Regions from separate parts of the Rhizobium sp. BK379 genome, predicted to be linked through region 2. Evidence: predicted binding sites of a transcription regulator. Region 2 holds the regulator's gene; each other region holds the start of a gene.
The links. Region 2 encodes LexA, which represses DNA repair genes until DNA is damaged. Its sites were predicted from a motif close to TGTTCNNNNTGTGTTCNG; they were not measured.
Positions count from the first base shown of each region.

Region 1: a site for LexA is predicted at 1,767-1,784, ahead of FHT93_RS30260 (DUF5680 domain-containing protein). Genes of this name have one in related genera too.
Region 3: a site for LexA is predicted at 1,874-1,891, ahead of FHT93_RS12795 (DNA recombination protein RmuC). Genes of this name have one in related genera too.
Region 4: a site for LexA is predicted at 1,245-1,262, ahead of FHT93_RS23110 (helicase-related protein). Genes of this name have one in related genera too.

Region 1 is NZ_JACIAD010000009.1:41,465-44,575, forward strand. It holds gene dnaE (DNA polymerase III subunit alpha) at 1-1,532, opposite strand, end outside; gene FHT93_RS30260 (DUF5680 domain-containing protein) at 1,845-2,306, shown strand; gene FHT93_RS30265 (ABC transporter ATP-binding protein) at 2,310-2,993, opposite strand; gene FHT93_RS30270 (lipoprotein-releasing ABC transporter permease subunit) at 3,049-3,111, opposite strand, start outside.
Region 2 is NZ_JACIAD010000001.1:210,848-213,958, reverse strand. It holds gene kdsA (3-deoxy-8-phosphooctulonate synthase) at 1-41, opposite strand, end outside; gene FHT93_RS01195 (VOC family protein) at 38-925, opposite strand; gene lexA (transcriptional repressor LexA) at 1,121-1,846, shown strand; gene FHT93_RS01185 (ComEC/Rec2 family competence protein) at 1,827-3,111, opposite strand, start outside.
Region 3 is NZ_JACIAD010000002.1:362,664-365,774, reverse strand. It holds gene def (peptide deformylase) at 1-134, opposite strand, end outside; gene FHT93_RS12800 (globin-coupled sensor protein) at 230-1,729, opposite strand; gene FHT93_RS12795 (DNA recombination protein RmuC) at 1,923-3,111, shown strand, end outside.
Region 4 is NZ_JACIAD010000005.1:291,566-294,676, reverse strand. It holds gene FHT93_RS23120 (glycine zipper domain-containing protein) at 127-381, opposite strand; gene FHT93_RS23115 (DUF3309 family protein) at 408-563, opposite strand; gene FHT93_RS23110 (helicase-related protein) at 1,423-3,111, shown strand, end outside.

The sequences.
Region 1 (3,111 bases), on a different contig from region 2:
GCGGCCTCTTCCTGCAGCTTCGGCTCTTCCTCGATCGCCTTGGAAAGCGGGGTCGGGTTTGCCGGATTGTTCGGCACGAGCTTGCAGATCTTGTCGACCTGGCCGTAGGGCATTTCCAAGACGCGGCCGACGTCGCGAAGGGCGGCGCGTGCCTGCAGCGAACCGAAGGTGATGATCTGCGCCACCTGCTCGCGACCATACTTCTGTTGCACGTAGCGGATCACCTCTTCACGGCGATCCTGGCAGAAGTCGATATCGAAGTCCGGCATCGAAACGCGTTCCGGATTGAGGAAGCGCTCGAAGAGCAGTGAGAAGCGCAGCGGATCGACGTCGGTGATCGTCAGCGCATAGGCGACCAGCGAACCTGCACCCGAACCACGGCCCGGGCCGACCGGAATGTCATGCTGCTTGGCCCATTTGATGAAGTCGGCAACGATCAGGAAGTAGCCGGGGAACTTCATGCGCTCGATGACGCTGAGTTCGAATTCCAGCCGCTCGCGGTAATCCTTCTCTTCGTAACCTGCCGACATGCCAAGCTCCGCGAGGCGCATGTCGAGCCCCTCTTCCGCCTGCCGGCGAAGCTCCAGCGCCTCGGCGCGTTCGGCCTCTTCGGGATCGGCGGTGGCGCCGGTGAAGCGCGGCAGGATCGGCTTGCGGGTCTTCAGAATGAAGGAGCAGCGTCGAGCGATCTCGACCGTATTCTCCAGCGCTTCCGGCAGATCGGCGAAGAGCTTTTCCATCTCCGCGCGGCTCTTCAGGTAGTGATCCGGGGAGAGACGGAAGCGGCTGTCGTCGGAAACAATGGCATTGTGGGCGACCGCCATCAGCGCGTCGTGGGCGTCATAATCGTCGCGCGTCGGGAAGAAGGCTTCATTGGTCGCGACCAGCGGAAGATCATGCTTGTAGGCAAGGCCGATGATCTTCTGTTCGTGCCGCTTGTCGTAAGTGCCGTGCCGCTGCAGCTCGACATAAAGCCGGTCCCCGAAGATGCGCTTCAGCGTCAACAGCCGTGTCTCCGCCGCAGCGGCGTGGCCGTCCTTGAGCGGCATGTCGATCGGCCCGGTCGAGGCGCCCGTCAGCGCTATCAGGCCTTCCGTCCCGATCTCATCCAGCCATGAGGCACGGATATGTATTGTCGAACTGCCTTCGCCGCCGAGATAGGCACGGCTGACAAGATCGACCAGCCGTTCATAGCCCGCATCCGTCGCAGACAGAAGCACGATGGAAGGAAGCTTGACCAGCGCCTGCTGGCCTCCCCGCTTTTCGGTTTCGAGGCCGTCTTCCATGTCGATCGACACCTGACAGCCGATGATCGGCTGCAACCCATCATCCATCGCCTTCTGGGAAAACTCCAGGGCGACGAAGAGATTGTTGGTATCTGTGATGGCAATGGCCGGCTGATTATCGCCGGCCGCCTTGTAGAGGATCTTCTTGAGAGGCAATGCGCCTTCGAGAAGTGAATAGGCGGAATGCACCCTCAGATGGACGAAGCCCGGCGTTTCGCCGATCGCACCCTTTTCCGCATCCGCCATGACATGCCCTTCCAACTGCATCAATGAAGAATGCGCATTGTCGGCATTGAAGGCGATTCTGTCCAGAAAAAGTCCCGCTTCAGGACCGCATGGCAGCCATGCGGTCCCCTGAAATCTTACATTGCCATGACAATCAGCGAGAAGCTGGCAACGAACATTGCGATGGAGGTGAATGCTGCGATATCACGGATCATGTCAGTCATTTGGCTCTCCTTTGCTCTTATGTTTTTAATTTGTTCCATGTATGTTCTATTGTCAACAGGTTTACCCCCCGCTTCTGCGGGACATGGTTAACATCGGAGCAGAGGGACTATGGACGTTCTGGAACTCAATAGCTTCATTGTCGAAGCCAAATCGCAGACATATGTCGCCGGCGCCAAGTCGCAGCCGTCCTATCGCATCGGTGCTCACGATATCGGTTACAAGCGTGGCATCTGGCGTTATCTCGACAGCTATTTTGGCGGTACGGACTTTGCCGGCCAGGAAGTGGTGTGGCTGGAGGAAAAGCCGGTGTGGGCGATGAACTATTTCGGGCGCATCATCGAACCGGGAATCATCGACTCGACCATTGCCGGCACCGTCATCTGCGCCGCGCTGTCACAGCTCTACAGGCAAGGCCGCTTTCTCGGCGGAATAGTTCTCGATCACGCGCTGGGACACTATGTCGATAGTAGCGAAGGCGATTGCACACATTTCCGCGGCCACGAATTCATTCTCGTGGATGGTCAGAAGGCCTACGAGCTCGATTATCGCGGCGGGCTCATTATCCCCTGAGAATCAGAAATCCACGACCTTGCCGTCGGCGATCGTCACGCGTCGGTCCATACGCCGGGCGAGCTCGTGGTTGTGGGTGGCGATCAGCGCGGCAAGGCCGGACTGTCGCACCAGCGCCTCAAGAGCGTCGAAGACATAGCTGGCGGTTTCCGGGTCGAGATTGCCGGTCGGCTCGTCGGCCAGAAGCAGGCTCGGCGCATTGGCAACGGCGCGCGCGATTGCCACGCGCTGCTGTTCACCGCCGGAAAGCTCGCCCGGGCGATGCACGCCGCGATGGCCGATGCGCATGTAATCAAGAAGCATCTTTGCCCGTTCGCTCGCTTCCTTCCATGAGAGGCCGGCGATGAGCTGCGGCATCATGATGTTCTCCTGTGCAGAGAATTCCGGCAGCAGGTGATGGAACTGGTAAACAAAGCCGATCTCGCCGCGGCGGATGGCGGTGCGCTTGTCATCGGAAAGGCCATCGCAGGGGCGGCCGTTGACCACTACCTCGCCGCCGTCAGGATGCTCCAGCAGCCCTGCGACATGCAAAAGCGTCGACTTGCCGGTGCCTGACGGCGCCACCAGCGCCACCATCTCACCGCTCGACAGGGTGAAATCCGCACCCTTGAGGATGGTCAGCAGCGTTTCGCCCTGTCCGTAATGGCGCTCAACGCCCGAAAGCTTGAGAACGACGTTGCGTTTCATGAATGCGGCATTCCTTGGATTGGGCCTTGGATCGTGCATGATCTTGACTCGGGCCTTATTCGTAGCGGAGGGCCTGGACGGGGTCGAGGCGGGAGGCGCGCCAGGCCGGGAAGATCGT
Region 2 (3,111 bases):
CCTTCGCCGACCGTCACCACGGAGTTGGTAGTAGAGCTCATGATGTTTCCTCAAAGGCGAAGAGTACGCCCTGGCCGGGCGCAGGCTTCACCAGAATACGGTTGCCCTTGCGTGTATAGGTCACCCCGTTAGCAGCCAAATGCGCTTCTGTCACGGCCAGATCGCCGACAGCAAAGCGGATCGCCCGACCGCGCAGACCACGATCGGTATCCGACGTGGCAAGATCGAAATAAGCCTCCAGCCCTTCCGGGGTCATCAGGCTGATCTTTGCGTTTCCGGTGGGCACGTCCAGCCCGAAACTCGTGACCTCAGTAGATGCGCCTTTTGCCGTGGAGCGAACGAACTCACCGAAGGCTGTCGGCTCGGGGGCCGCGAGCGCGATCTCGGCAATGCCTGTGACACCATTGGCATGGGTCTCAAGCGCGGTCCGGTCGGCAGGAAGCGGATTGACGCGTTCGACTGCGAAGAGAAAGAAATCCGGTGCCCGCAAGTCGCCAGCGAAGGCCAGCCGGAAGCCGGCAATATTCTCCGTGCCATCCGGCATTTTAACAGGGCGCTCGAACTGCAGCACAGAACCGGCACTCATACTGTCCTTCACAAATCGAGCATGTTCGTGCTTTGCATCTGCCGTCGCAAAGGCAATCGCGGACAGTCCTTCGCTGCCGCAGCGGAAGCGAAAAGCTTGATTGCGGGCGGTGAACACATTGCCATCGTGTGCTGCCTCCTCGCTCTCTTCGACGCTCGCGACACCCAGGGGCTCCAGATAGGTTTTGTCGGCAAAGAAAACGCAGGCATTTTCGGTCCCAAAAGGATGACGGGCATCCGGCGCCACAGTGAAACCAACCTTGCCCAGTCTTTCGCGGGCAAGGTCGATATCGGTAACCGGCAAAACGAGATGATCGATTGCAAGCGTATCTTGGCTCATTAGGTCCCCTCCAACAGTCACAAGGAGATGTGCTTCAGCAGGTGTTGCGAGACAAGGCCGGGAAGGCCCGGGCGCGAGAAAAATAAAATTCTCACCAGAATGGACAGAAGTTTTACGAAAATTTAGCTACTTGCAGAACACATATGGAACATATAGTGTCCGTTCTGGATTTGTTTCAAGACTGGGGTGCACGCCATGCTTACGCGCAAACAACAGGAACTCCTTCTTTTCATTCACGAAAGGATGAAGGAGTCAGGCGTTCCTCCGTCTTTCGACGAGATGAAGGATGCTCTGGATTTGGCCTCGAAATCCGGCATTCACCGGCTGATCACGGCGCTTGAGGAACGCGGCTTCATTCGCCGGCTTCCGAACCGCGCACGTGCGCTCGAAGTCATCAAACTGCCGGAGGCCTACAGCCCCAGCCTGCAGCCACGTCGCGGCTTTTCACCGAGCGTCATCGAAGGCAGCCTCGGCAAGCCGCAGCCCGTTGCAGCGCCCGCTCCGGCAAAGCCAGCGCCTGCTACCGATAACGGCAACTCGGTCTCCGTCCCGGTCATGGGCCGTATCGCCGCCGGTGTGCCAATCTCGGCAATCCAGAACAATACGCATGACATCACCGTTCCTGCCGATATGCTCGGCTCCGGCGAACATTATGCGCTCGAAGTTCGCGGCGACTCGATGATCGAAGCCGGCATCTTCGATGGCGACACCGTCATCATCCGCAATGGCAGCACCGCCAACCCGGGTGATATCGTCGTTGCCCTCGTCGACGACGAGGAAGCAACACTCAAGCGCTTCCGCCGCAAGGGCGCATCGATTGCGCTCGAGGCTGCAAACCCTGCCTATGAGACCCGCATTTTTCCGCCGGATCGAGTGAAGGTTCAGGGAAAGCTCGTCGGCCTCATTCGCCGCTATCACTGACCGGTGACTGGCTTGCGTCTGCGAATGTATCGCTGCGCCAGTCATAGGCGCGGTGGCGCATCCAGGGGCGTTGCAAGGGGCCGAATGCGGTTGCGACATCGATTCCACTATCTGTGAAGCGAAGCTCGACAGAACCTGTCTTGCGCAGCGTCTCGCCGGTAAAGAGCAGCGCGCCGGAACGACAACGGTCGAAGCGCAATCGGACAGGGGTTACGACAATATCGGCCGTATCGCAGGCTGGCCCGAGATAGGCAGCATTTTCGATGACAGTCAGTTTCTTTCCATTGCCCAGCAAGGCAGTACACCAGGCGCGCTTTTGGCAAGAGAATCGTGACGTAGGGCTGATGGCGAGTACCTGCCTCATTGCCTCTCTGGCTTCATTCTGTTGATCGGGTGACAGCTGCAATCTTTTGCCATCTGACATGGTGGGTGTCTTGGTTGCTTGAAGCATAACCGGCTTCTGATGCTCTTCGATGGCAAGTGCCCTCTGCCATTGTTCGAAAATGAAGGCTGGCGGCTTTTCACGGTTTGAAGCCATTGCCTCTCCATCGATTACAGCGACCAGGCTGCCGTCTTCCGAGATGGCGACGTCGGGCACCGCTTCTGATGGAAGCAACACAACAGCGAACGTTGAAACAGTGATTATCGCGGTTCCGATATGCCGCAACCGGGTTCTGAGCAAGGTCAGCAACAGGAAGCCGAAGACGGCTGCCGGAAAGTACCAGCCGGGTAAGCGGGCAACATCTATATTGCCGCCCCACCCCGCCACCGCCTTTGCAATGGCGATCACCAGGTCTAGCCCGAAGCCTGCCACCGGCCATAGCCAGCCATCCAGACCAAAAGGCATCAGCAGCATCGCCAGCATGCCGGCCGGCATGACGATGAAGGAAATAACCGGCATGGCCGCGAGATTTGCCGGCAAGCCGTAAGCAGTCAGCCGGTGGAAATGTTCGATCGAAAACAGCGCCGTCGAGAACCCACCGATGAGAGACGTCAGGAAAATGCCGCCGAAGAAGCCGCCGACCATGAAGAAAGGTTTCATGATCGGAAGTTTGGCAAAGGCATTCTCCCTCATCGGCCGCCCTTTCCAGAGGTCGTATCCGGCGACCAGGGCAAGTGTTGCGGCGAAAGACATCTGGAAGCTCGGTCCGAGCACTTCCGATGGTGAGACCGCGAGGATCACGAGAGCCGACAGCGCCACGTTTCTGAGGCTGATCGACGGCCGGTCGAAGAAGACGGCAACCAGCATGATCGCCATCATGATG
Region 3 (3,111 bases), on a different contig from region 2:
ATGCCCGGCGCATCATACATGGTTTCCAACATGTCGTCGGAAAGGCGCTGCAGGTCGGCGTCGACCCGCTCGATCGGCTGGGAAACCTGACGGAGAAGGGGGTCGGGAAGAATGATGAGTGGCTTGATGGTCATGGCGTTCCCATAACGCATCTTTTCACACTAGGGAATCATCCGCCGGGCAGGGATTGCGGTTTTTTGCAGCGCCTGCCCGGTTTTCGTCGAGATTATCAGGCCGCGCGGCGAGGGGCAGGGGCAGCCTGACGGCCTTCGGCACGTGCACGGAAACGCTGCAGAAGCTCGATGAGGTTCTCGACCTCATCCTTCAGCCGACGGGTTTCGGCAGACGTACGCTCCACCATGCCGGAATTCTGCTGCGTGATCGTGTCCATGTTGCGGATTGCGATGCTCACCTCATTGACGCCGGTAGCTTGATCGCGGGCGGCGGCGGCGATATCGGCGACGAAACTGTTGATGATATCGATGCGGCTGATCATGTCGCTCAGCGCTTCACCGGTGCTGCTGACAATGTTGACGCCCTCGTTCACCTGCGTCGAGCTTTCGGAGATCAGGTTCTTGATCTCCTTGGCGGCATCGGCCGTGCGCTGGGCAAGCTGACGGACTTCCTGAGCGACGACCGCGAAGCCCTTGCCTGCATCACCGGCACGCGCCGCCTCGACGCCGGCATTCAGTGCCAGCAGGTTGGTCTGGAAAGCGATCTCGTCGATGACGCCGATAATCTTGGCGATTTCGGTAGAGGACTTCTCGATACCTGCCATGGCCGAAACGGCGCTGGTGACGAGTTCGCCGGAATTCTTGGCCTTCTGCTGCGTTTCGCGCACGGCGCCAGATGCCTTTTCGGCATTGGCGGCGGTCTGGCTGACGCTGACGGAGAGCTGCTGGAGGGCGGCCGAGCTTTCCTCAACACCTGCGGCCTGCTGAGCAGTGCGCAGGGCGAGGTCATCGCCCGCCCTGGAGATCACATCGGCGCCTTCGAGAATGTGGCGGGACGTCGTGCGAACGGAGGTGAAGGAATCGCGCAGTGCGCTGACGGCCCTGTTGTAATCCTCGGCCATCCCGCGAAAATTGCCGGGCAGATCGGAAGGAAGCGTCGCTTCAAGGTCACCACGCGAAAGAGCTTCGAGGCCACGACGCAAATGCTCCAGCGCCAGTGCCTGATCGGCTTCTGCCCGGGCGCGTTCCTCTTCCAGAACACGGCGCTTCTCATCAAGCGCTTCCAGATAGACCGAAATCGAATAGTCCATATCGAGCATCGCCGCCTTGATGACGGCGGTCAGCTTTTCTGCGAGCGTCTTTCCCTGCTGGCGGGCAAAGAGCGAAGGCCACTGCTTTTCCATCAGACCACGGACGAGCTCGGACATGACAAGCGCATAGCCGCCTATATACCAGCGTGGCTCGAGGCCGATGCGGGCATGGGTGCGGCCGACGGCCGTGACGCCATTCACATAGCTCTGGTCGAAATTGCCGCCGGAGAGATTGCCCCAATGTTCCTGCTGGCGCTTCTTGGCATGACCCATGTGGGCCTTGTCTGAAAAGAAGCTCGCGACGGCCGGGGTCTTGGCGAGCTTGCCATAGAACTTGTCCAGCGCACCGCCGAGCAGCTCCGAGATTGCCGGGCGCAGCTCCCGCAGGTTCTTGCGTGCCTCATCGTCGAGCTCAATGAAGTCAAGGCGCTGCCTGAGGGCATTATCGGTCTGCTGGGAAGTCATGGGGATCTCTATCTGGCGGGGATGCGGAGGGAAATTACCGCGCCAGATTTGGCGAATATGGTTTAGCAATAGTTAAGTGTACTCGCTAATTTTTCTTCCATTCCAGTGGGGTAGCCCGACAATATGCCACAGGACAACGGGGATTGTTCACGTTTTGATCTAGATATCGGCGGTTATTTTGTTATGGTGCGGCATGACCATGACATCCGACTCACTCACCATTTCCCTGCCCGTGCTAAGCCCCGGCGTACTTGCGTTTGCTGGTGGCACGCTCGCCGTCGTCATTCTCGTGACGATTGTGTTTGCGTTGCGCAATGCCGGCATTCGCCGCGAGGAGGCGGAGGAGGCCAATCTTCGTGCTGCCGAAAGCGAAGCCCGCATGGCCGAGCTTCTGAAAATCCAGGCGGAGATGCAGGGACGCATTTCGACGATGGCCGAGGTTTTCGGTTCAAGGCAGGCAGAGCTCAACCATGCGATCAACCAGCGGCTCGATGGCATGACGCAGCGCATGAGCTCGACGCTGACCGAGCAGACGAAATCGACGCATGACAACCTGCAGAAACTACAGGAACGGCTGGCTGTCATCGATGCCGCCCAAAGCAATATCCAGACACTCGCCAAGGATGTCGTCGGGCTGCAGGCCATTCTTTCCAACAAGCAGACGCGTGGAGCCTTCGGCCAGTCGCGCATGGAGACGATCGTCGCCGACGGCCTGCCCATGGGCGCCTATGCTTTCCAGCAGACGCTTTCGAATGGCTCGCGACCGGACTGCACGATCCGGATGCCGAACGGTGCACCGCCGCTGGTGATCGACGCGAAATTTCCGCTCGAAGCCTGGAATGCGATTCGCGATGCCGGCGGGCCGGATGCGGGCAAGCTAGCCGCACAGCAGTTTCGCCGCGACATGGAAGTCCATATCAAGGATATTTCCGAGAAATATCTGATTCAGGGGGAAACACAGGATACGGCTTTCCTCTTCGTTCCCTCGGAATCGATCTTTGCCGAAATTCACGAAAATTTCGAGGCGATCGTGCAGAAGGCTCACCGCGCGCGGGTCGTCATCGTCTCACCCTCGCTCCTGATGCTGTCAATCCAGGTCATTCAGGCCGTACTGAAAGACCAGCGCATGCGGGCGCAGGCGCATGTCATCCAGGGAGAAGTCGCCCTCCTCATGGACGATCTCGGCCGACTCGACGAACGCGTACGCAAGCTGCAGGGACATTTTTCCCAGACGCAGCGCGATGTGGACCAGATCATCACCTCGGCGGACAAGCTCACCAAGCGGGGTGCGAAGATCGAAGCGCTGGAATTTGAAGCAGGCGGCGACGGCAAGCCGGCGCGCGAGAACGAGGCGCCGGCCAAATCTGTCGAAAGCCGTACTG
Region 4 (3,111 bases), on a different contig from region 2:
TCACGTCTGCCAAGGCGGTAGATTTGACTTCAGCGACCGATTGTCAACGCCGCGTTGACGACTATAGCCGGCAACAAAAACGGGCGCCGAAGCGCCCGTCCAAAATTTCCGATGGGCCAGGATCGATCAGCGGCAACGCGCTTCGTAGCGGCGACCGTAACGGTCGCGATAGATGCAGTAACCCTGACGTTCGACCGAATGGCCGATCAGCGCGCCTGTCAGACCGCCGGCGACTGCGCCAACTGCCGCGCCACCCCAGCTGTTGGTGACAGCGCCACCGATGATTGCGCCCGTGCCGGCGCCAATCGCCGTGCCCTGCTCCGTCGGGGTGCAGGATGCGAGAGCGCCAATGAGAGCGCAGCTAAGGATGATCTTCTTCATGTCTAAACTCCCCAGGTTATCGGCCTTTAAATTCGGCCCATCAGCACAAGAATGATAATGATGACGAGAACTAACCCCAAACCACCTGAAGGTCCATAGCCCCATCCGCGGCTATAACCCCAATTCGGCAAGGCGCCGACCAATAACAGTATAAGGATAATAAGAAGTATCGTGCCAAGCATGGTATTTGTCCTGCCTCATCCTCATTTCGACTGGACTAGAAACCCACATCGGCGAATTTTGTTCCCGGCTAAGCTCTCAGAATATCATGGCGGCGTTATCAGCTGTTGCGACGGAAGCCGACTTTAGCCGGTTTCGTGGAAAGCAAGTCGGCGAAATGCCATCGGGCATTTTCTAAGTATGGTTAAAAATATCTTTTAATACAATATGTTGCGGTGAACAAAGCGGGAAAATGGAGATGTCTCCGATTCGTCAGCGATTCGTTCCGGCTTTGATCGGCCATGACCTTTTGCGGGATCGTCGGCACCGGCCGGTTTAATGCTCCGTAAATTTGGCATGTCAAAGATTAATGGCTTCCGGCGGTTCGGAGTGGCCATAGCAAATCCGGAATCCGTATCTTGGGATCGGTGCGAAAATGCGCACAAGATCTCGCCGTGAACGAAAAGGGAAAGCCTCGACTTTAGCGATTCGTCTCCGGTTCGTTCCGGCTTTGGTCGAAGCGTTAATTTCAGGCTTGACCTTTGCGCTTTTACGATTCGGCAACAAGCGTTAACGGCAGCTGCCGTTACCAGTTCTCAGGTAATGCCGCAGATTCAGTATCTAGTGTAAAAAAGCGATTCAAAATCAATACTTAGCCGTGAACAAAAGCTGAATCAGCCGGAGTCAGCGATTCGTCTCCGATTCGTTCTCAAGCTGTTCCGAATCTTAAATCAAGGACTTAGCGGGCTGTGACTTCTGTGCTCAATCCAAAGTCTATTTCAAATCCGCCCTTGCGTTTGGAGCTTTGGCTGTCCATGTGTTCTTTGCCTCATCCGAAGCTCCGACTTGACCCTGGGCGCTATCGCCTCACTTGCATGGACCATGACCCTGACTTCGCAGCCGATGATACTGAGCGGGCGCGGTGTGACCGCGGTGCTCGGACCGACCAATACCGGCAAGACCCATTATGCAATCGAACGCATGGTGGCGCATGGCACTGGTGTGATCGGCCTGCCGCTCCGATTGCTGGCGCGTGAGGTCTATACGCGCGTGGTCGAAAAGGTCGGCGCCCAGAACGTGGCGCTGGTGACCGGCGAAGAAAAGATCTCGCCGCCGAACGCGCGTTTTTCCGTTTGTACAGTCGAGGCGATGCCGCGGGAAACCAAGGCTGCCTTCGTCGCCATCGACGAAGTGCAGCTTGCGGGCGATCTCGAGCGCGGTCACATCTTTACGGACCGGATCCTGCATCTGCGCGGCCGCGAGGAGACGCTTCTATTGGGCGCCGGCACAATGCGGCCGATCCTGCAGCAGCTCCTGCCGGGAATTACGGTCACGGAGCGGCCGCGGCTTTCTCATCTTTTCTATGCCGGGCAGAAGAAGATTACTCGGTTGCCGCAGCGTTCGGCGATCGTCGCCTTCTCGGCTGATGAAGTTTATGCGATCGCGGAATTGATCCGGCGCCAGCGCGGCGGTGCGGCCGTCGTGCTCGGAGCGCTCAGCCCGCGTACCCGCAATGCCCAGGTAGCGCTTTATCAGGCGGGCGACGTCGAATATCTCGTTGCGACCGATGCGATCGGCATGGGCCTCAATCTCGATGTCGATCATGTGGCCTTCGCGCAGGACCGGAAGTTCGACGGCTATCAGTTCCGTAATCTCAATCCAGGCGAACTCGGCCAGATCGCCGGCCGCGCCGGTCGCCATGTGCGTGATGGAACCTTTGGTGTTACCGGCCAGGTTTCACCCTTCGACGAGGAGCTCGTGCAGCGCATCGAGGGCCACGAGTTTGACAACGTCAAGGTTCTGCAGTGGCGGACCAAGGATCTCGATTTCTCGACGATACAATCCCTGCGGGCAAGCCTTGAGACCGGTCCCCGCGTGCCGGGGCTGACGCGGGCATTGCCCGCTGTCGACCAACAGGCGCTTGAACATTTGTCGCGTTATCCGGAAATCGTCGACCTCGCCAATACGCCTGCGCGGGTCGAAAAGCTCTGGGAGGCTTGCGCTTTGCCGGACTATCGGCGCATAACGCCTGCGCAACATGCCGATCTTATTTCTACCCTCTTTTCCGATCTGGTGCGCTATGGCACGGTGAATGAGCAGTTTCTCGCCGAACAAGTTCACCGTTCGGATCGGACAGATGGAGAAATTGACACGCTTTCGGCGCGAATCGCGCAGATAAGAACCTGGACCTATGTGTCGAATCGGCCCGGCTGGCTTGCCGATCCGACACACTGGCAGGAAAAGACGCGGGAAATCGAAGATCGATTGTCCGATGCGTTACATGAAAGGTTGACGAAACGCTTTGTTGATCGCAGGACATCTGTGCTCATGAAGCGCCTGAGAGAGAATGCGATGCTGGAAGCTGAAATCAGTGTGAATGGCGATGTCTTTGTTGAAGGACATCATGTGGGGCAGTTGACCGGGTTCCGCTTTACGCCTGTCGGTGGAACGGACGGGCCGGACGCCAAGGCGGTTCAGGCTGCGTCGCAAAAGGCGCTTGGGCTCGAATTCGAAGCTCGCGCCGCGCGCCTGCATGCCGCGGGCAATGCCGATCTGGCGATCGGCTCGGAT